Regions from separate parts of the Microbispora sp. NPDC088329 genome, predicted to be linked through region 2. Evidence: riboswitches for the same ligand, from Rfam matches in the RefSeq annotation. Region 2 holds a riboswitch; the other holds the start of a gene.

Region 1 (10,200 bases), on a different contig from region 2:
GACGCCGCCGAGGTGGACCGCGCGGTCGAGCGCGCCCGCCGGGCGTTCCCGGCCTGGAGCGCGGTCGCCCCGGGTGAGCGGGCCCGGCTGCTGCGCCGCTTCGCGCAGGTCGTGGAGGACCACGCGGAGGAGCTGGCGCGGCTGGAGATCGCGAACGCCGGGCACACCGTCGGCAACGCCCGCTGGGAGGCGGGCAACGTCCGCGACGTGCTGAACTTCTACGCGGGCGCGCCCGAGCGCGACCACGGCAGGCAGATCCCGGTGCCCGGCGGGGTGGACGTCACGTTCGCCGAACCGCTGGGCGTGGTCGGGATCATCGTGCCGTGGAACTTCCCGATGGTCATCATGACCTGGGGAGTCGCCCCGGCCCTCGCCGCCGGCAACACGGTGATCGTGAAGCCCGCCGAGTGGACCCCGCTGACCGCGCTGCGGCTGGCCGAGCTCGCCCTGGAGGCCGGGCTGCCCGAGGGCGTGCTCCAGGTCGTCCCGGGCGAGGGTGAGGTCGCCGGGGCCCGGCTCGTCGAGCACCCGGACGTACGGAAGATCGTGTTCACCGGCTCGACCGAGGTCGGGAAGCTGATCGGCGCGAAGGCGGCCGAGCAGGTCAAGCGGGTGACGCTGGAGCTGGGCGGCAAGAGCGCCAACATCGTCTTCGCCGACTCCGACCTCGACAAGGCCGTGGCCTCGGCGCCGATGGCGGTCTTCGACAACTCCGGCCAGGACTGCTGCGCCCGCTCGCGCATCCTGGTGGAGCGTTCCGTCCACGACGACTTCCTCGCGCGGCTCGCCGAGGCGGTGCGCGCGGTGAAGGTCGGCGACCCGGGCGACCCGGCGAGCCAGATGGGCCCGCTGATCAGCGCCGAGCATCGGGAGCGCGTCGCGTCGTTCGTCACCGAGGCCGACGTGTACGCCGCCGGGTCGTGCCCGAGCGGGCCCGGCTTCTGGTTCCCGCCCACGGTGCTGGCCGGATCGTCCTCGGAGTCCTTCCGCAGGGCGTTCACCGAGGAGATCTTCGGGCCCGTGGTGTCGGTCGTGCCGTTCGAGGACGAGGCCGACGCGATCCGGATCGCCAACGACACGGCGTACGGCCTGTCGGGATCGATCTGGACCCGCGACGTGGGCCGGGCGCTGCGGGTGGCACGGGCCGTCGAGGCGGGCAACCTGTCGGTCAACTCGCACTCCAGCGTCCGCTACTGGACCCCGTTCGGCGGCTTCAAGCAGTCGGGCCTCGGCCGGGAGCTCGGCCCGGACGCCCTGTCGGCCTTCACCGAGACCAAGAACGTCTTCATCTCCACGGAGTAGATCAATGCAGCGTTTGCAGGACCGCGTCGCCGTCATCACCGGGGCGGGCAGCGGCATCGGGCTGGCCACCGCCCGCCGGTTCGCCCAGGAGGGCGCCAAGGTCGTGGTCGCCGACCTCGACGAGGAGGCCGGCGCGAAGGCGGCCGGGGAGGTCGGCGGCCTGTTCGTCAAGGTCGACGTGGCGAACGAGGACGACGTGGCCCGGATGTACCGGACCGCGTTCGAGGAGTTCGGCAGCGTCGACATCGCGTTCAACAACGCGGGCATCTCGCCGCCGGACGACGACTCCATCCTGGAGACCGGCATCGACGCCTGGCGCCGGGTGCAGGAGGTCAACCTCACCAGCGTCTACCTGTGCTGCAAGCACGTGATCCCGTACATGCGGCGGCAGGGCAAGGGCTCGATCATCAACACCGCGTCGTTCGTCGCGGTCATGGGCTCGGCCACCTCGCAGATCTCCTACACCGCCTCCAAGGGCGGGGTTCTGGCGATGAGCCGCGAGCTGGGCGTCCAGTTCGCCCGCGAGGGCATCCGGGTCAACGCGCTGTGCCCCGGACCGGTGGACACCCCGCTGTTGCGGGAGCTGTTCGCCAAGGACCCCGAGCGCGCCCAGCGCCGTCTCGTCCACGTGCCGATCGGCCGTTTCGCGCGGGCCGAGGAGATCGCCGCCGCGGTCGCGTTCCTCGCCTCCGACGACGCCTCGTTCATCACCGCCTCGGAGTTCCTGGTGGACGGCGGCATCTCCGGCGCGTACGTCACTCCGCTGTAGAGGGATCGTCATGGCCCGTCCCGTCATCGGCGTGACGTGTTACGTCGAGCCGGCGAAGTTCACCGTGTGGGACATGCCGGCGGCGCTGCTGCCGTACATGTACGTCGACCACATCGTGCGGGCGGGGGGCCAGCCGGTCATCCTGCCGCCCGCGGGGGAGCCCGCCGCGCTGGTGGAGCGGCTGGACGGGCTGATCATCGCGGGCGGGGGCGACATCGACCCCGCCCGGTACGGCTCCGCCCCGGCCCCCCAGACCGGCTACATCCGGAAATTTCGTGACGATGCCGAGTTCGGGTTGATGACGGCCGCGCTGGAGGCCGGGCTGCCGTTCCTCGGCATCTGCCGCGGCCTCCAGGTGCTCAACGTGGCGCTGGGCGGCACCCTCCACCAGCACCTGCCCGACGTGGTCGGCCACACGGACCACTCCCCCGCCCCCGGCACGTTCGGCCGCGTCCCCGTACGGCTCTCGCCGGAGTTGGCCAAGATTTACGAAGGCGAGGACCTGACGCCCGCCCACTACCACCACCAGGCGATCGACCGCCTGGCGGACGGGCTGGAGGTCACCGCCCGTTCCTGCGACGGCACGATCGAGGCCGTCGAAGTGACGGGAGCCGCGTTCGCGCGGGCCGTGCAGTGGCATCCGGAGGCCGACGAGGACGGCCCCCTCTTCCGCGCTCTCGTCGCCGCCGCCCGCCGTTGAGAATCCCGGAGCGGCGCCGCGCCTGAGAACCCCCGCGAGAACCCGCACCCGAGGATCCGGTGTGCGCCGCGGAGAACCCGATGCGACGCCGCCTCGCCCCGTTGGACGCCGTCCGGCGGGACGACGCGCGGCGCACCGGCATGCCGGTCGAGCCCCCGCATAACGCACCCGCCGCAACGCGGCGGCCGCCCGGTGAACACGGCTGTCGCCCTCCTCCCGCGGCGACCGGAGCGGCGACCGGAAACACGTCATCGCATCCTCCTCGGTTTATGTAACCGATTTCATTTGCTGCACGTGCATGTTCGCTGGGCATTCATCGCTTTACGGAACGCAATGCCATGACGGAACTTCCCACCCCGGCGCGCGCCGCGAAAAACAGCAATTTTGACGAATGCAGGGAGAGAGGGATATCGTCAAATACCTATTGAAGCCGCGTCGTCGGCGCGTTCACGCTGCTTTCGTGTGCGAGGGGGATCGTGTTATACGCCGTGCTCGGACCGTTCCTGGCCATGAAACCCTCGGGGGACGTCATCGCCGGGCTCGCCCCGAGACACCGGCAGCTCCTGGCGCTGTTCCTACTCAATCCGAATATCGCGGTCCACCGGGACACGCTCATCGATCTGCTATGGAATGGCCGTCCCACTAAATCCGCGCCGCGGAATCTTACCACCTACATCGCACAGGTGCGCAGGCGGCTCTCGCCACGCGACCCCAGCGTTTCTCCGCTGCACACGGTGGAAGGCGGGTACCTTCTTTCCGTGCCGTCCGGATCCGTGGATGCTGCAGTATTCAACCAATTGGTGGCACAGGGCAGAATCGCTCGAGACAATGGCGATTACCACAATGCGGCGAGGATCTTCGAGAGCGCGCTCAACCTGTGGCGGGACGACGCCCTGCTCGGCATGAGGCACGTGGACGAACTGGCCGCCTGGGCCGAACGGCTCGACGAGGACCGGCGCGCGGTGACCGAGGACCTCTTCGACGTACGACTGACGCTCGGGCACCATCACGAGATCGTCGGCGGCCTGGCCCAGTGGGCGAGACGGCATCCGCTGCGTGAACGGCCGCACCGGCAACTCATGCTGGCGCTGCACCGGTCGGGCCGCACCCACGACGCCTCGGCCTCCTACCAGCGGCTGCGCCGCACGCTGGTCGACTGCCTCGGCACCGAGCCGTCCCCCGATACTCAGGCCATCCACCAGCGGATCCTCACGGGCGACGACCCTTCCTCCGCCCTGGCGCGTCTCCACGCGGGGCACCGGCCGCTGCAGGAGTCGGATCACCGATCGTGACCGAAGGCCGGCGTGGACCGCCGCCGGAGTCTCCATGATGAAATCGGGCGGTCCGGCCGGTTACGGGGGTGGTGGGAGAACCACTAGGCTGGCTGCACACCGGTGACCCCGTGCGGGAGAGCGTCCTGGCATCCGGTCAGGGCCCCTGAAGGAGCAAGCCCTCCCCGCGAACCTCTCAAGGCAAAGGACCGCGCGGGCCAGGTGACCTCTGGAAAGAAGGCCGGAAGGCCTCGCCGAAGGTGAAAGTCCGGCAAAGATCGGACGAAGCTCTCAGGCGCCGATGACAGAGGGGGAGGATGCCCGATAGTTCAACGCAGCATCCGTCCTTCCGAGGTGCGCATGTCCCGATCCACCCCGCTCCGCGGTGTCCATGAACGCCTTGGCGCGACCCTGACCGACTTCGCGGGATGGCAGATGCCCCTGCGCTACGGCAGCGAGTCGGCCGAGCACAACGCGGTGCGAACGGCCGCGGGGCTCTTCGACCTGTCCCACATGGGAGAGATCTTCGTCGTCGGCGCGCAGGCCGGCGAGGCCCTCGACCACGCCCTCGTGGGTCACCTCAGCGTCCTCGCGCCCGGCCGCGCCCGCTACACGATGATCGTGAACGAGACCGGCGGCATCCTCGACGACCTCATCGTCTACCGCCTCGACGAGGACCAGTACATGGTCGTCGCCAACGCCTCCAACTACGCCCTCGTCGCCCGCGAGCTCGCCGACCGGGTCCGGGGATACGACGCGCGGGTGACCGACCGGTCGGACGAGTACGCGCTGGTGGCGGTGCAGGGGCCGCGCAGCGCCGAGATCCTGGCCGCGCTGACCGATGCCGACCTCGGCGAGCTCAAGTACTACGCCATCGTCCCCGGCGTCGTCGCGGGCACGCCCGTCCTGATCGCACGCACCGGATACACCGGCGAGGACGGTTTCGAGCTCTTCGTGCTGAACGAGCACGCCGTACCGCTGTGGGAGGCGCTCGCCGAGGCGGGCAGGGACGCCGGGCTCGTTCCCGCCGGGCTGTCGGCCCGCGACACGCTCCGCCTGGAAGCCGGCATGCCGTTGTACGGCAACGAGCTGAGCGCGGCGATCACGCCGTTCGACGCCGGCCTCGGCCGGGTCGTCCGTTTCGACAAGCCCGGCGACTTCCTGGGCAAGGCCGCCCTCGAGCGGGTCGCGGCGAACGGCACCACCCGGCGCCTGGTCGGGCTGGTGGCGCGCGGCCGCCGGGTGCCGAGGCACGGCTACTCCGTCACCCGGGAGGGTGCCGTCGTCGGCGAGGTGACCAGCGGCGCCCCGTCGCAGTCCCTCGGCCGCCCGATCGCCTTGGCGTACGTCGACGAGGACGCCCTGGAAAAGGGTGGCCTGACCGTGGACATCCGGGGCAGCCAAGAACCGGTCGACGTCGTCGATCTGCCTTTCTACAGGAGGAGCAAGTGAGCACCATTCCGGACGACCTGAGCTACACCAAGGAACACGAGTGGGTGGCCGGGATCGAGGACGGCCTCACCGTGACGGTGGGCATCACGGCGTACGCGGCCGAGCAGCTCGGTGACGTGGTCTACGTGGAGGTGCACCCGGAGGTCGGCGCGACGGTCACGGCCGGCGACGCGGTCGGCGAGGTGGAGTCCACCAAGTCCGTGAGCGACATCTTCGCGCCGGTCAGCGGCGAGATCGTCGAGATCAACGCCGCCGTCGCGGACGAGCCCGCTCTGGTCAGCTCCGACCCGTACGGCGAGGGCTGGCTGTTCCGCGTGCGCGTGGAGGAGGAGCCGGACGACCTGCTGTCGGCCGCGGAGTACACCGCGCTGACCTCCGGCGAGTCCTGACAGGAAGCCGAGAGGCGACGATCAATGGCGATCAGCGTCTTCGACCTGTTCAAGGTGGGGATCGGGCCGTCCAGCTCTCACACGGGCGGCCCGATGGCCGCGGCGCACAAGTTCGCCCGCGGGCTGCACCAGGACGGGCTGCTGGAGAAGGTCACCAGGGTCGAGGCCATCCTCTACGGCTCGCTCGGGCTGACCGGCAAGGGCCACGGCAGCGACAAGGCGGTCCTGCTGGGCCTGTCCGGCGACAAGCCCGAGCTGGTCGACGTCGACACCGTCGACGAACGGCTGGCGGCGATGCGGGCGAGCGGCACGGTCACGTTGTACGGCCTGCACGAGATCCCGTTCGTGGTCGGCGAGCACCTCGTCTTCGAGCGCACGCTGTCGCTCCCCCACCACCCCAACGGCATGCGGTTCACGGCGTACGCCGACGACGCGGTGCTGCGCGAGAAGGTGTACTACTCGGTCGGCGGCGGCTTCGTGGTGGACGAGAACGCCACCGGCGCCGACCGGATCAAGCCCGACGACACGGTGCTGCCGTACGCCTTCACGACCGCGCACGAACTGCTCGCGCACTGCGCCGAGACCGGCCTGTCGATCTCCGGCCTGATGGTGGAGAACGAGAAGGCCTTCGGCCGTACGGAGGAGGAGATCCGGGCCGGCCTGCTGCACCTGTGGGCGGTCATGGCCGAGTGCGTACGCCGCGGCACCGGCCGCGAGGGCGTCCTGCCGGGCGGTCTGAAGGTGCGCCGCCGGGCCCACCAGCTGTACCGGCGGCTGCAGGGTGAGGCCGACGGGACCGACCCGCTGCGGGCGATGGACTGGGTCACGCTCTTCGCGCTGGCCGTCAACGAGGAGAACGCCGCGGGCGGCCGGATCGTGACCGCGCCGACCAACGGCGCCGCCGGAATCGTCCCGGCCGTTCTGTCCTACTACATGCGTTTCCTTCCGGGCGCCGGCGAGGACGGCGTCGTCCGCTTCCTGCTCACCGCGGGCGCGATCGGCGTGCTGTTCAAGGAGAACGCCTCCATCTCCGGCGCGGAGGTGGGCTGCCAGGGCGAGGTCGGCTCCGCCTGCTCCATGGCGGCCGCGGGCCTCACCGAGGCGCTCGGCGGCACGCCCGAGCAGGTCGAGAACGCCGCCGAGATCGGCATCGAGCACAACCTCGGCCTGACCTGCGACCCGATCGGCGGGCTCGTCCAGATCCCGTGCATCGAGCGCAACGCCGTCGCCTCGATCAAGGCGATCGCCGCCGCCCGCATCGCACTGCGCGGCGACGGCCGCCACTTCGTGTCGCTGGACAAGGCGATCAAGACGATGCGCGACACCGGCAGGGACATGCTCGACAAATACAAGGAGACCTCCCGCGGCGGCCTCGCCGTCAACGTCATCGAGTGCTGACCCCCACCGTGATCGCGCAGTGTCGCACGCAGGGCCTCCCACCTGCGCCGATACCGATCGCGACGTGCAGGGAATTCATGCTTGCCTCTCTGACCTGCCGGAAAGCTCTTCGTGATCACGCAGGCGGGCGGAACGCCGGCCGGGGCCAATAAGGTGGTGCCCTCGCCGACGACGAGGAGGAGGGCCGTCACGTGAGGTGGCGCGAGGCGCTGCGCCCGCATCGGGCGTTCCTGATCGTGCTGGCGGCGGGCGTCGCGCTCCGCGCGCTCGCCGTGCTCGGCTACCGGCCCGCGCTGTGGTTCTGGGCCGACTCCTTCGCCTACCTGAGCTCGGCCCTCGACCTGCGGCCCCTGCCCTCGCGGCCGTCCGGCTACTCGCTGTTCCTGGCGGCGCTGAGCCCGCTGGGCAGCGTCACCGCCGTCGTGATCGTCCAGCACCTGCTCGGCCTCGGCATGGCCGTCTGCGTGTACGCGCTGCTGCGCCGCCGTACGCGGCTGCCGGGGTGGGGAGCCGCGCTGGCGGCGGCCCCGGTGCTGCTCGACGTGCACCAGATCCAGCTCGAACACCTCATCATGGCGGACCTGCTGTTCACCGCGCTGATCGTGGCCGCCGTGACGATCCTGCTGTGGCGCCCCAGGCCGGGCGCGTGGTCCGTCGTCGCCGCGCTGCTGCTGCTCGGGCTGGCGACCGTCACCCGCACTCTCGGGCTGCCCCTGATCGCGCTGGCGCTGCTGCCGGTGCTGCTGGCCGGACGCTGGAGGACCGCGCTCGCCGGGCTCGCCGCCGCGTCCGCCGTGCTCGGCGGGTACGCCGTGTGGTTCCACGACGCCCACGGAACCTACGGGATGGGCGGCAGCAGCACCTGGCTGTGGTCGCGGACGATGACCTTCGCCGACTGCTCGGTGATGGAGCCGCCCAAGGAGCTGGCGGTGCTGTGCCCGTCGGGGCCCCGGCTCGCCGCGCCCGCCTATATCTGGGACGCGGACTCGCCCATCCAGCGGGTGAAGAAGGACAAGGAGCGGCTGGCGGGCGAGTTCGCCTCGCTGGCGATCCGCAGCCAGCCCCTCGACTTCCTGGCGGCCGGCCTGCACGACGCCATGTGGGCGTTCGAATGGGACCGAAAGGTCTACCCCTCCCCCGGGCCGCAGAGCGCGTACGTCTTCCCCGCCTCGGTGAAGCCGTTCACCGCCAAGGTGGCCTCCGGCGGCCGTACGGCGACCCAGCTGACCACCGCCTACCAGGGAAGCGCCGGGGACACGAAGGTGGCCGAGCCGTTCGCGGGATGGTTGCGCGCCTACCAGGACCAGGGCTTCCTGCGCGGGCCGCTGCTGGCGGCGATCCTGCTGGCCGGGCTCGCCGGACTGGTGGCCCGGCGATGGACGGCGCTGCTGCCCTGGGCCGCGGCCGTGGTCCTGCTCCTGCTGCCGCCCCTGATCGCCGCCTTCGACCACCGGTATGTGGTGCCCGTCGTGCCGCTCGCCTGCCTGGCCGCCGGGCTCGCCCTGGGCACCGGCGCGACCCGAGCGCCGTGGCGCCCGGATGGACCCTCGGAAGGGCGGTCGGCGGGGCGCGGGCGGTCAGCGGCGGCGGACGTGCAGGCGGACAACCGCAAGCGCGTCGTCCCGGCCGACCGCTCGGCGAACGCGTGAGATCGCCGACTCGTCCAGCCGCCTGATCACCTGCCGCGGGTCGGCGGACCGCTGGAGCGACACCGACACCCGCAGCCTGCCGTCGCGCACGAGCCTCACCGAGATGCGGCCGATCCCGTCGACGCCCTTCAGCGCCACGCCGAGCATGGCGATGCCGGCGCCGGTGCGGCTGCCGACCCTGCCCCACCCGAGCGCCAGGACGAGCCAGCGGGTCGCGACCAGGGCGAGCAGCATGGCCGCCCCGGCAAGCAGCGGCAGCGCCCACGGCCTCCCCTCGACCACGCTCCCGTCGATCAGGGCCGCGCCGGGCCGCCGCCGCGCGGCGGCCAGCAGACCGGCCCCTCCCGCGACCAGCGCGAGGCCCACCAGGCAGAGCCCGACGCGATTCCCCATGCGCGGACGCACGTCAGACCCCTCTCCCGCGCAGCCGTACGACCACCTCGTGGCGGGACTGGACGCCGAGCCCCGACAACCGGTCCCCGACCGCCGCGCCCACCTCCCGCAGCAGGGCGCCGGTCGTGTTCGCGTCGGCCACCACGATGACCTCGATCCGTCTGCGGAGGATGTGAACGCCGGCCCGCCGGACATGCTCGACCTCGCGGGCCGAGGCGGCGAGCGTACGGCGCAGACCCGCGCGCGTCAGGCCCATCGCGAGCAGCGGATCCCGGCAGTGCAGGGGCATGAGCCGGGGACGGCCGGGGACGAGCGCGAGGGCCACCAGACCCGCTCCGCACAGGATCATGCCGACGGCGGCGACGGCGACCGCCGGGTCGGCCAGTGTGACGTGCGACAGCCGGGGCGGCAGCCGCCAGTGAGCCACGCCGAGCAGGGCGGCGACGACCGCGGCGGTGAGCGCCCAGCCGAGCAGGGCGATCGCGGCGGCGACCACGACGGCGGCCGGGGTGCGGGCCGGCCGCAGGACGCGCGCGGCGGTCCGCCGGCCGGCCGTGTGGTCCGCCCCGGCGCCGGTGCCGCCTGCGGTGTTTCCGATGCCGTTGACGCTCTTGCCGCCTGTGGTGCCGTTGGCTCCCGTGCCGCTTCCGGCACCCTTGGCTCCCGTGCCGCTTCCGGCGCCCTTGGCGCTTCTGGCCGACGAACCCGACAGGATTCCCTGCACGACGCTCATCAGCCGTTCACCCTTCCCGCTCACCGCGCCCGGTCCGCTCGGTAGTCACGTCACCATGGGTACACGGAGGGCCGGCGAGACGGGCGGGTCACCCGCCGCCTTGCGCGATCAAGACGTCTCCATCGCCGAGACTTTGCCGGTCAC
Region 2 (10,200 bases):
GCCACGTCGTCGACCGTGACGCCGGTCTCCTTGGTGATCTGCCGCAGGTCGACGATGCACTCGTGCGCGACCAGGCCGCCCCTGCCGGTGTACAACACCGGGTAGTGCGGCGCGAGGCGCCGGGCCAGGTAGTTGGCCGACAGGATCGCCTGCTCGGTGGCCTGCCGCAGCCCGTCGCCGCCCATCATCCTGACGTACGCCCAGGAGATCGGCAGGATGCCCGCCGAGCCGTACGGCGCGGCCGACACGTGCGCCGGCAGGTGCTCGGCGAGGTGGGCCTTGACGGCCACCGGGCCGACGCCCGGCCCGCCGCCGCCGTGCGGGATGCAGAAGGTCTTGTGCAGGTTGAGGTGGGAGACGTCCGCACCGAACTCGCCCAGCTTGGCCAGGCCCACCAGCGCGTTGAGGTTGGCTCCGTCGACGTAGACCTGCCCGCCGGCCTCGTGCACCCGCTCGCAGATCTCGACGATCGTCTCCTCGTACACGCCGTGCGTGGACGGGTAGGTCACCATGATCGCGGCGAGCGCGTCGCGGTGCTTGTCGATCTTGGCGGCGAGGTCGGCGAGGTCGACGTTCCCGTGCGCGTCACAGGCCACCACGACCACGCGCATGCCCGCCATGACGGCGCTGGCGGCGTTGGTGCCGTGCGCGGACGACGGGATGAGGCAGACGTCGCGGCCGCCCTCGCCCCTCGACCGGTGGTAGGACCTGATGGCCAGCAGCCCGGCGAACTCGCCCTGCGAGCCCGCGTTCGGCTGGATCGACACCCGGTCGTAGCCGGTGACCTCGGCCAGCCAGCCCTCCAGCGTCGCGATCAGCTCGGCGTACCCCTCGGCCTGCTCCGCGGGCGCGAACGGGTGCACCGAGGCGAACTCCGGCCAGGTGATCGGCTCCATCTCGGTGGTCGCGTTGAGCTTCATCGTGCAGGAGCCCAGCGGGATCATCGAGCGGTCGAGCGCGATGTCCTTGTCCTGCAGGCGCCGCAGGTAGCGCAGCATGGCCGTCTCGGACCTGTGGGCGTGGAACACCGGGTGGGTGAGGAAGTCCGAGGTCCGCTGCAGGTCGGCCGGGAGCGCGTCGGAGGTGACCCGGTCGAGATCCTCGAGCACCACGTCGGCGACCCCGAAGGCCGCCCAGACGGCCCGCAGATGGCCGGTGGTGGTCTTCTCGTCGCAGGCGACGCCGACGTGGTCGGCGCCGGCCTGGCGCAGGTTCACGCCCCGCTCGGCGGCGGCGGCCACGACCTGGGCGGCCCGCCCGGGCACGTGGGCGAGCACGGTGTCGAAGAACTCGTCGTGGACGACCTCCACGCCGCCCTCGCGCAGCCCGGCGGCGAGGACGGCCGCGTGCCGGTGCACCCGCTGGGCGATCCTCCTGAGGCCCTCCGGGCCGTGGTAGACGGCGTACATCGACGCCATCACCGCGAGCAGGACCTGCGCGGTGCAGATGTTGCTGGTGGCCTTCTCCCGCCGGATGTGCTGCTCGCGGGTCTGCAGGGCCAGGCGGTAGGCGGGGCGTCCGTCGGCGTCCACCGAGACGCCCACGAGACGGCCCGGCATCTGCCGCTGCAGGCCCTCGCGGACCGCCATGTACGCCGCGTGGGGCCCGCCGTAGCCCAGGGGGACACCGAAGCGCTGGGAGGAGCCGACGGCGATGTCGGCGCCCTGCTCACCCGGGGAATCCAGCAGGGTCAGCGCCAGCAGGTCGGCCGCGGCCACCAGGAGCGCGCCCCGCGCGTGCGCCCGCTCGGCGATGGCGCGGAAGGACGCCACCCGGCCGCTCGCGCCCGGATACTGGACGAGGACCCCGAAGCATTCGGGCAGTTCACCGGCGAGGTCCGACTCCACCAGTGTGATGCCGAGCGGCTCGGCACGGGTCGCCAGCACGGCCTTGGTCTGCGGCAGCGCGTCGGCGTCCACCACGAACACGTCGGTCTTCGCCTTGCTCGCCCGCCGGGCCAGCGTCATCGCCTCGGCCACGGCCGTCGCCTCGTCGAGCAGGGACGCGCCGGCGACGCCGAGGCCGGTGAGGTCCGACACGACCGTCTGGAAGTTCAGCAGCGCCTCCAGCCGTCCCTGCGAGATCTCCGGCTGGTACGGGGTGTACGCGGTGTACCAGCCCGGGTTCTCCAGCACGTTGCGGAGGACGACGCCGGGGGTGATCGTGTCGTGGTAGCCGAGGCCGATCATGGGAGTCAGCACCCGGTTGCGGCCGGCGAGGGCGCGCAGTTCGGCCAGGGCCTCGGCCTCCCCCACCGCCTCCGGCAGGTTCAGCGGACCGCGCGTGCGGATCGCCTCGGGCACGGCGACGGCGAGCAGGTCGGCGATCGACTCGTAGCCGACGGCCTCCAGCATGCGGGAGCGGTCGGCATCGGAGGGGCCGATGTGACGGGTCGCGAAGGGCGGGGCGGAAAGATCGCGAAGAGTGGAGCGATCGGTCATGACGAGGGCCTCCTGGGCGGGTCGAGACCTGCGGCGACCGCCCCGCGCCCGTGGGGCGCGGCCGGTCGTGAAGCGGTCTCCCCCTCTGTCATCGGACCTGAGAGCTTCACCGGGCCGTCGAGCCCGGTTTTCCCCTTCGGTGAGGCACCGCCTGGCCGGCGGGCCTGCTTTTCAGAGTCGCCTCGTCCGTGCGGTACGGATGCCTGAGAGATTCCGGGGAGGTTGCTCCTTCGGCGCCCCTGAACGATCAGGGGTCTCTCCCGCACGAGGTCGTCGGCCGTGTTCCACTCTACCGGCTACCCGTTATCGGAGATGACTACCCTCCTGCCCGATTGATCTCAGCCGGTCCTGCGGGCCTTTCTGCGGCGGGCCAGCTCGTCCGCCGGATGGTCCCCCTCCGCATCCGGGGCGGGCTCCGCGCGCTCACCCGGAAGCTCGGCGAGCGATCCCTCGACCTCCCGCCAGACCCGCCCGAGCGCGATGCCGAACACACCCTGGCCGCCCTGCAGCAGGTCGATCACCTCGTCGGCGCTCGTGCACTCGTAGACGCTCACGCCGTCGCTCATCAAGGTGATCTGCGCCAGGTCGTTGACGCCGCGGTCGCGCAGGTGCCGTACGGCGGTGCGTATCTGCTGGAGGGAGACCCCCGTGTCGAGAAGACGTTTGACGACCTTCAGGACGAGGATGTCGCGGAAGCTGTACAGTCGCTGGGACCCGGATCCCTGAGCGGCTCTTATCGTCGGGAGCACCAGTTCGGTCCGGGCCCAGTAGTCGAGCTGCCGGTAGGTGATCCCGGCGGCCGCGCACGCCGTCGGCCCGCGGTATCCGATGCCCTGGGGCAGCGCCGTCGGCTGCTCGTCGAACAGCAGGCCCTGTTCGCCGGCGCGCTCGCGCGCCGCCTGCCGAACCGGGTCGTGCTGGCCGGCCGACTTACCCTCGCCGCTGCTGACCGCCACTGCGGACCTCCGGCTTTCTCTCATCCCACGGTCTGATCTGGGGGTTCGTGAATTACAACCGTGGTTTCCCTTGCACCGTAGGACCGGGGCCATCGTCAGTCAACGACCCCGTCCGGCGCGTCGTGAAGCGTAATCTCCCGAAATCGTCCGGCACGTCAGCCCGCCCGGCCGAAGTCTTCCGGCGTGATTTTGTCCAGGAACTCGCGGAACTTCTCCACTTCGTCCTCCTGGTCGTCGGGCATGCTCACGCCCGCCTCCTGGATCACGTCCTCACTCGCGTAGATCGTCGCCCCCGTACGCAACGCCAGCGCGATCGAGTCCGAAGGACGCGCGCTGACCTCCACGCCGTTGGAGAAGACCAGGTCGGCGAAGAAGATTCCATCGCGGAGCGCGACGATGTTGACGGTGCGCAACCGCACCCCCAAGGCCTCAAGAACGTCACGGAACAAGTCGTGGGTCAGCGGCCGGGGCGGCGGCTCCTCCGCCTGGGCCAGCGCAATAGCGGTCGCCTCGGTCATGCCTATCCAGATCGGCAGATACCGATCACCGCTCGTCTCCTTCAGGAGAACGATCGGCTGGTTGGTGGGCATCTCAACGCGAACCCCCACGACCTCCATCTGCAACACGGGCGGCTCCGTCTCAAGCGTCGCGGCATATCACCAGGCATTCAACGTAACACCCACGGAGGAGCGGATGTGCCGGTCACCGCCCTAGAACGCCGCGAACACTCCCACGCAGTAACGCATTGTGCAGTTCCTGGAGAAGTCCGGAGATTTCGCGGGCGGTCTCGTCCGCTTCCGCGATCGCTCCCGGCGCCTTGCGCTTCAGCAGCGGGGCCACCGCCTGCTCGATCAGGCCGGCCTCGCGCTCCACCGCCGCACGTACCGCCCTCAGGTGCCGCGCCTGCAGGCCGAACCGCGCCAGCGCCCCCACGCTGCGCGCGACTTCCAGGGCCTCCCCGTCGTACCGGCGCGCGACGGGAGCGACCAGGCCGAAGCTCTCCATCTCGGCCAGGGTCTCCTCGTCGATGCCGGCGGCCTCGATCAGCTCCTCCCGGCTGAGGCGCACGGGCGGGGCGCCGTCGGACACGGCGTGCGGGCGGGCCGCCTGCTCGTCCAGCTGATCCTTGATCACCCGGAGCGGCAGGTACTGGTCACGCTGCGCCCGCAGGATGTACCGCAGGCGCTCGACGTCGTTGAAGGTGAACTTGCGGTACCCGGACGGGCTCCGCTGGGGCTCGATCAGCCCCTCACCCTCCAAAAACCGGATCTTGGAGACGGTCACGTCCGGGAACTCGCCCTGCAGCAGGCCGAGCACCTCCCCGATGCTCATGAACGCCCGTACGGCCTGTGCGCTCATGACTCCTCCTCCTCACCGATCACAACCCTCCCGGACCACGCGTGAGGAACACCAGCCGGAACTTGCCGATCTGCACCTCGTCGCCGCCCTGCAACGGGGACTCCTCGATGCGCTCACGGTTGACGTAGGTGCCGTTGAGGCTGCCGACGTCACGCACGGTGAACTGGCCGCCGCGCCGGTAGAACTCCACGTGCCTTCTGGACACGGTCACATCGTCCAGGAAAATGTCGCTTTCCGGGTGACGACCCGCCGTAGTGAGGTCACTGTCGAGCAGAAACCGGCTGCCCGCGTTCGGGCCCCGCATGACCACCAGAAGAGCCGTGCCGGGGGGCAGCTGTTCGACCGCCGCTCTGTCCGGCAGAAGCGTCTGGCCCGCCTCCGCCTCGAGCGCCTCGAGTGAGATCGTCGAGGTCGTGTCGGCTGCGACGGGCGCCGGAGCGCTCAGCGGCGAACCGCATCGTGAACAGAAACGGGCATCCTCGGGGTTGGCATGACCGCACTGCGTGCAGTAGACGCTGGGCATCGAACGGCTCGGCCTCTCTCACGACTTGCTCTAGGACTAGCTCAAACTGCGAATGCCGCAACTTACGCTGATCAGGCACAAAGGTCAAGACCGCGCATGGGCGCGGACTGACCAACGCTACAGCCCACGGCGGTTCAAGGTCCATCCCGACACATGCATCCGTCCACCCTCGGCACCGCCTCTCCCCCCACCGATCCCCTACCCCTCACCCGTGATCTTGCGATTGGTGGCAGAGATGCCCCAGGCCTGGGCTTTCATTCTTCATGATCTTGCATCATTTCGCACATCGGCCGCTCGACCGGGATTCATCCGATCAGTGATCTTTCAAGAGCAGTGAAACCGCAGGTCAGCGGGAGCCTGCGGCGTGTTCGACGACGTGGGCCCAGCGCTCCAGGAGGGCCTGCGCGGTGTCCATGTCGTGGCCCTCGGCCCACAGGTGGGTGACGGCCTCGGCGGGGTCGGGCAGGACGAGGGCCCAGCTTCCGTCGTCCTCCACCACGCGGACGCCGTCGGTGGTGTCCAGGCGGTGACCCTCGGCCGCCTCGACGACCGAGCGCATCACGGCGCCCTTGTGCGCCCAGGGTGTGGGGACGGTCCGTTTGAGCAGCTTGGCCTCAGGGATGCGGGCGTCGATCTGGCTCAGCGACAGCCGGGTGCGCGCGACCAGGCCGAGCAGGCGCAGGAACACCGCCAGGCCGTCCACGGTGGGCGCGAACTCCGGGACGATGAAGCCGCCCTTCCCGTCCCCGGCGAAGATCGTGTCGGGATGCCGCGCCGCCCTCGTCAGCGTGTCGAGGCTCGTGGCCGTCCAGTCGACCTGCACGCCGTGGAAGCGGCACACCATCTCCGCGACCCTCGTCGTGGTGACCGGCAGGGCGACCCTGCCGCCCCGGCGCTCGGCCGCCACCAGGTCGAGCACGACGAGCAGCGCCCGCTCCTCGCTGATCAGCTGGCCCATCTCGTCCACCAGTGAGACGCGCTCCCCCACCGGGTCGAACCGCACGCCGAAGGCGGCTCTTGCCGAGGCCACCAGCTCCGCCAGGCGCTGCAGATCGCGGCGGCGCTCGGCGAGCGTCTCGGTCGGCGAGGCGTCGTCGAGGCGGTTGTTCACGGTCAGCACGTCGACCCCGGCGCGGCCCAGCAGGTTCGGCAGCACGAGTGAGGAGGTGCCGCCCGCGCAGTCGACCACGACCTTCATCTCCGTGTCCTTCACCCCGGACATGTCGATGCAGGACAGCAACTCCCGGGCGTAGGTGTCGACGGCACGCGCCGGGAAGGTCAGCTCGGCGATCTCACCGGGGAACGCGCGCCGGTACTCCTGCCGGGAGAAGACCCGCTCCAGCTTGCGCTGGGCCGCCTGGGACAGGTCGGCCCCCGTCTCGTCCATGAACACGATGTCGACGCTCTGGGGGTCGCCCGCCGTCGTGCGCACGGCGATGCCGCCCCGCACGTTCTCCCGCGAGGTGTTGAAGCGGGCGACCGGCAGGGCGGAGGCCTCCAGGTCGACCACGTTGATCGCACTGGAGTTCAGCGCGCTGATCACCGCGCGCTTGAGCGCGCGCGCCGCGCGCGAGGCGTCGCGGGAGGTGACCACCGTGTCGCCCTTGCGCAGCGTCGTGGCGTACGCGCTGGCCAGTCGTACGCACAGCTCCGGGGTGATCTCCACGTTGACCAGCCCGGAGACCCCGCGGGGGCCGAACAGGCTGCGCTGGCCGCGCGACTCCCAGATGACGCTGGTGTTGACGACGGTGCCCGCCTCGATCGTCTTGAACGGGTAGATCTTCACGCCGGAGGAGACGTACGTCTCGGCCTCGATGACGCACTCGTCTCCGACGACCGCGTTCTCCTCGATCCTGGCGCCGGTCATCACGTCGGTGTTCTTGCCGATCACGCAGCCGCGCAGGTGGGCGGCCGGGCCGACGTACACGTTGTCGCTGACCACGGCGCGGTGCAGGAAGGCGCCCTCCTTGACGACGGCGTTGCTGCCGAGCACGGTGTATTCCCGCAGTTCGGCGCCGGCCTCGACCTTGGCGTAGTCGCCGATGTAGAGAGGGCCCTTGAGCACGGCCTCTGGGTCCACCGATGCGCCCTCTGCGGCCCACACGCCCGGAGCCAGCTCGAACGCGTCGAAGTCGACCTTGACCTTGCCCTCCAGCACGTCGGCCTGGGCCTTGAGGTAGCTCTCGTGCGTGCCGACGTCCTCCCAGTAGCCCTCGGCCACGTAGCCGAACAGCCGGCAGCCCCCCTCCAGGAGCCTTGGGAAGATGTCGGACGACCAGTCGACGGACTGGCCGGGGGCGATCTCGTCGAGGACCGACGGTTCCATGATGTAGATGCCGGTGTTGACCGTGTCGGAGAACACCTGGCCCCAGGTGGGCTTCTCCAGGAAACGCTGGATGCGGCCGCTGTCGTCCACGATGATGATCCCGAACTCCAGCGGGTTGGGCACGCGCTTGAGGCCGATGGTGACCAGCGCCCGGTTCTCACGATGGAAACGGAGCATGTCGGTCAGGTCGATGTCGGTGAGCGCGTCGCCGGAGATCACCAGGAAGCGGTCGTCGCGGAGCTTGTCGGCGGCGTTCTTCACGCTGCCGGCCGTGCCGAGCGGCACCTCCTCGGTGGCGTAGTGGAGGGTCATGCCCAGCTCGTCGCCGTCGCCGAAGTAGTTGCGGATCAGGGCGGCCAGGAACTGCACCGTCACCACGGTCTCGGTGAACCCGTGCCGCTTCAGCAGCCGCAGCACGTGCTCCATGATCGGCCGGTTGATGATGGGCAGCAGGGGTTTGGGCTGGTTCGCGGTCATCGGCCGCAGCCGTGTCCCCTCCCCGCCCGCCATGACGACGGCCTTCACGGGTCACCCCTTCGTTAGCTGGCGCACCTGTACGACATACAACACCCCCGCCCACCAATACAGACCAGTTCCCCAGATGGCGAAGGCCCATCCGAAGATCGCGGCAATCTCGGCGTACCACCCCTCGTGCGAGGCGAGGAAGAGCAGCGGGAACGCGTACATCAGGGCGGCGGTGCCCGCCTTGCCGAGGAAGTGGACGGGCAGGGCCGGGCCGTACCCGTGCCGGCGCAGCAGGGGCGGCATCCACAGCAGCAGCACGTCGCGCAGCGGCACCGCGATCGCCAGCCACCAGGGGACGACGCCGCGCAGGACCAGGCCCACCAGGGTGGCGAGGATGTAGAGCCGGTCGGCGAGCGGGTCGATGAGCCGGCCCAGCCTGCTGATCTGGTTCCAGGCGCGGGCGAGCTTGCCGTCGAGCCAGTCGCTGAAGCCCGCGAGCGCCAGCAGCGCGATGGCCCATCCGTCGGCGTGGGGACCCAGCACGAGCCAGAGGAAGACGGGGACGCCGAGCAGCCGCAGGGCGCTCAGCAGGTTGGGCACCGTCCAGATCCGGTCCTCGGCAGCGTTCACGCCCCAGACCCTACATGCCGCTCTCCCCGCCGCTCCGCCCAGGAGTCACCGGGTTGAACCCGGTGTCGACCAATCCGAACCGGTGCGCCATCACCGCCGCCTGCGTGCGGTTGCGCAGCCCCAGCTTGTCGATGATCGCGGCGACGTGACTCTTGACCGTCGTGACCCCCACGTGCAGCCGTCCGGCGATCTCGGCGTTGGACAGGCCCATCCCGACCAGGGTGAGCACCTGGGCCTCGCGCCCGGTGAGGCCGGGCGGCAGCGGCACCGCCTGCCGCTCGGCCGCCAGGGCCCGTTCGACGACGCGCCGCAGCACGGACGGCGCGAGCGGAGCCTCCCCCGTCGCGGCCCGCCGTACCGACTCGACCATCCGCGCGGGCGGGTCGTCCTTGACCAGGAACCCGAGCGCGCCCGCGCCCAGTGCGGCGTAGAGGTTCTCGTCCTCGGCGAACGTGGTGAGCACGACGATCCGGGCGGACGGCTGGGCCGCGAGGATCCTGCGGGTGGCCTCCAGGCCGTCGACACGCGGCATCCGCAGGTCCATGAGCACCACGTCGGGGCGGTGCCGCTCGGCCAGCCGTATGGCCTCGGCCCCGTCGGCCGCCTCTCCGCACACCTCGACGTCCCCGGCCGCCTCCAGCATCATCCGTACGCCCGCCCGCACCAGGGCCTGGTCGTCGGCGACCACGACGCGGATCACGCGGGCCTCCCCGCCACCCGGCAGTGCGGCCCGCCGCCCGGAACGGGCAGCGAGGCGGTGAGCCGCCAGCCGCCGCCCTCCGCCGGGCCCGCGGTGACGTGCCCGCCGAAGGCGCGGGTCCGTTCCCGCATGCCCGCGATGCCCTGGCCGTGGGACGGCAGCGCCTCCGGGGGACGGGACGTGCCGGGGCCGTTGCGCACCTCCACGGTGAGCGCGTCCGGGCGCATCTTCACGTCGACCTCCGCGTGGGCCCCCGGCCCCGCGTGTTTGAGCACGTTCGTCAGCCCCTCCTGGACGATCCTCGCGGCCGACGCCCGCACCACCAGCGGGGCGTGCTCCGCCTCGGCCGAAACGCGCAGGTCCACCCGCAGACCGGCCGCCGACATCCGGGCCACGGCGTCGCGCAGCACGTCGCCGGGGTCGGCGAGCATGTTCGCGAGCGCGAGGTCCGCGCCCAGATCCGGTCCCAGGGTCTCGTCCGGGTCGCGCAGCACGGCCAGCAGGCCGCGCAGGTCCTCCAGCACGCGGTGCCCGGTGTCCCTGATGTCGGCGAGCGCCTCGGCGGCCGGTCCGCTCGCTCCCGCGTACTGCGCGGCGCTCGCCCGCAGCACCATGGCGCCCACGTGGTGGGCCACGATGTCGTGGACCTCGCGGGCGATCCGCTCCCGTTCGGCCAGCCGGGCGGCCCGGCCGCGTTCGGCCGTGAGCTCCGCCGCGTGCCGGGCCTGCGCCTGCCGTACGCCCAGGTAGCGGCCGATCGCCACCGGCGCGGTCACCATCGTCATCAGTGCGACCACCCG

What was found. A riboswitch is a leader RNA that binds a small molecule or an ion and turns the genes downstream of it on or off. The one in region 2 is predicted to bind glycine.
Region 1: it holds a riboswitch for glycine, as region 2 does, so the genes downstream of both, gcvT (glycine cleavage system aminomethyltransferase GcvT) here and gcvP (aminomethyl-transferring glycine dehydrogenase) in region 2, are expected to answer to the same signal.

The regions. Positions count from the first base shown of each region.
Region 1 covers NZ_JBFBIP010000015.1:33,100-43,299, forward strand. The annotation lists gene AB0O28_RS25505 (aldehyde dehydrogenase family protein) at 1-1,302, shown strand, start outside; gene AB0O28_RS25510 (3-oxoacyl-ACP reductase) at 1,307-2,071, shown strand; gene AB0O28_RS25515 (gamma-glutamyl-gamma-aminobutyrate hydrolase family protein) at 2,082-2,771, shown strand; gene AB0O28_RS25520 (AfsR/SARP family transcriptional regulator) at 3,281-4,063, shown strand; glycine riboswitch at 4,167-4,264, shown strand; gene gcvT (glycine cleavage system aminomethyltransferase GcvT) at 4,403-5,494, shown strand; gene gcvH (glycine cleavage system protein GcvH) at 5,491-5,883, shown strand; gene AB0O28_RS25535 (L-serine ammonia-lyase) at 5,908-7,281, shown strand; gene AB0O28_RS25540 (hypothetical protein) at 7,473-8,930, shown strand; gene AB0O28_RS25545 (hypothetical protein) at 8,859-9,323, opposite strand; gene AB0O28_RS25550 (DUF6286 domain-containing protein) at 9,337-10,056, opposite strand.
Region 2 covers NZ_JBFBIP010000003.1:163,204-173,403, reverse strand. The annotation lists gene gcvP (aminomethyl-transferring glycine dehydrogenase) at 1-2,441, opposite strand, end outside; glycine riboswitch at 2,623-2,714, opposite strand; gene AB0O28_RS08010 (MerR family transcriptional regulator) at 2,780-3,397, opposite strand; gene AB0O28_RS08005 (bifunctional nuclease family protein) at 3,553-4,023, opposite strand; gene AB0O28_RS08000 (MerR family transcriptional regulator) at 4,100-4,756, opposite strand; gene AB0O28_RS07995 (FHA domain-containing protein) at 4,776-5,279, opposite strand; gene AB0O28_RS07990 (mannose-1-phosphate guanyltransferase) at 5,626-8,130, opposite strand; gene AB0O28_RS07985 (CDP-alcohol phosphatidyltransferase family protein) at 8,134-8,700, opposite strand; gene AB0O28_RS07980 (response regulator transcription factor) at 8,711-9,400, opposite strand; gene AB0O28_RS07975 (histidine kinase) at 9,397-10,200, opposite strand, start outside.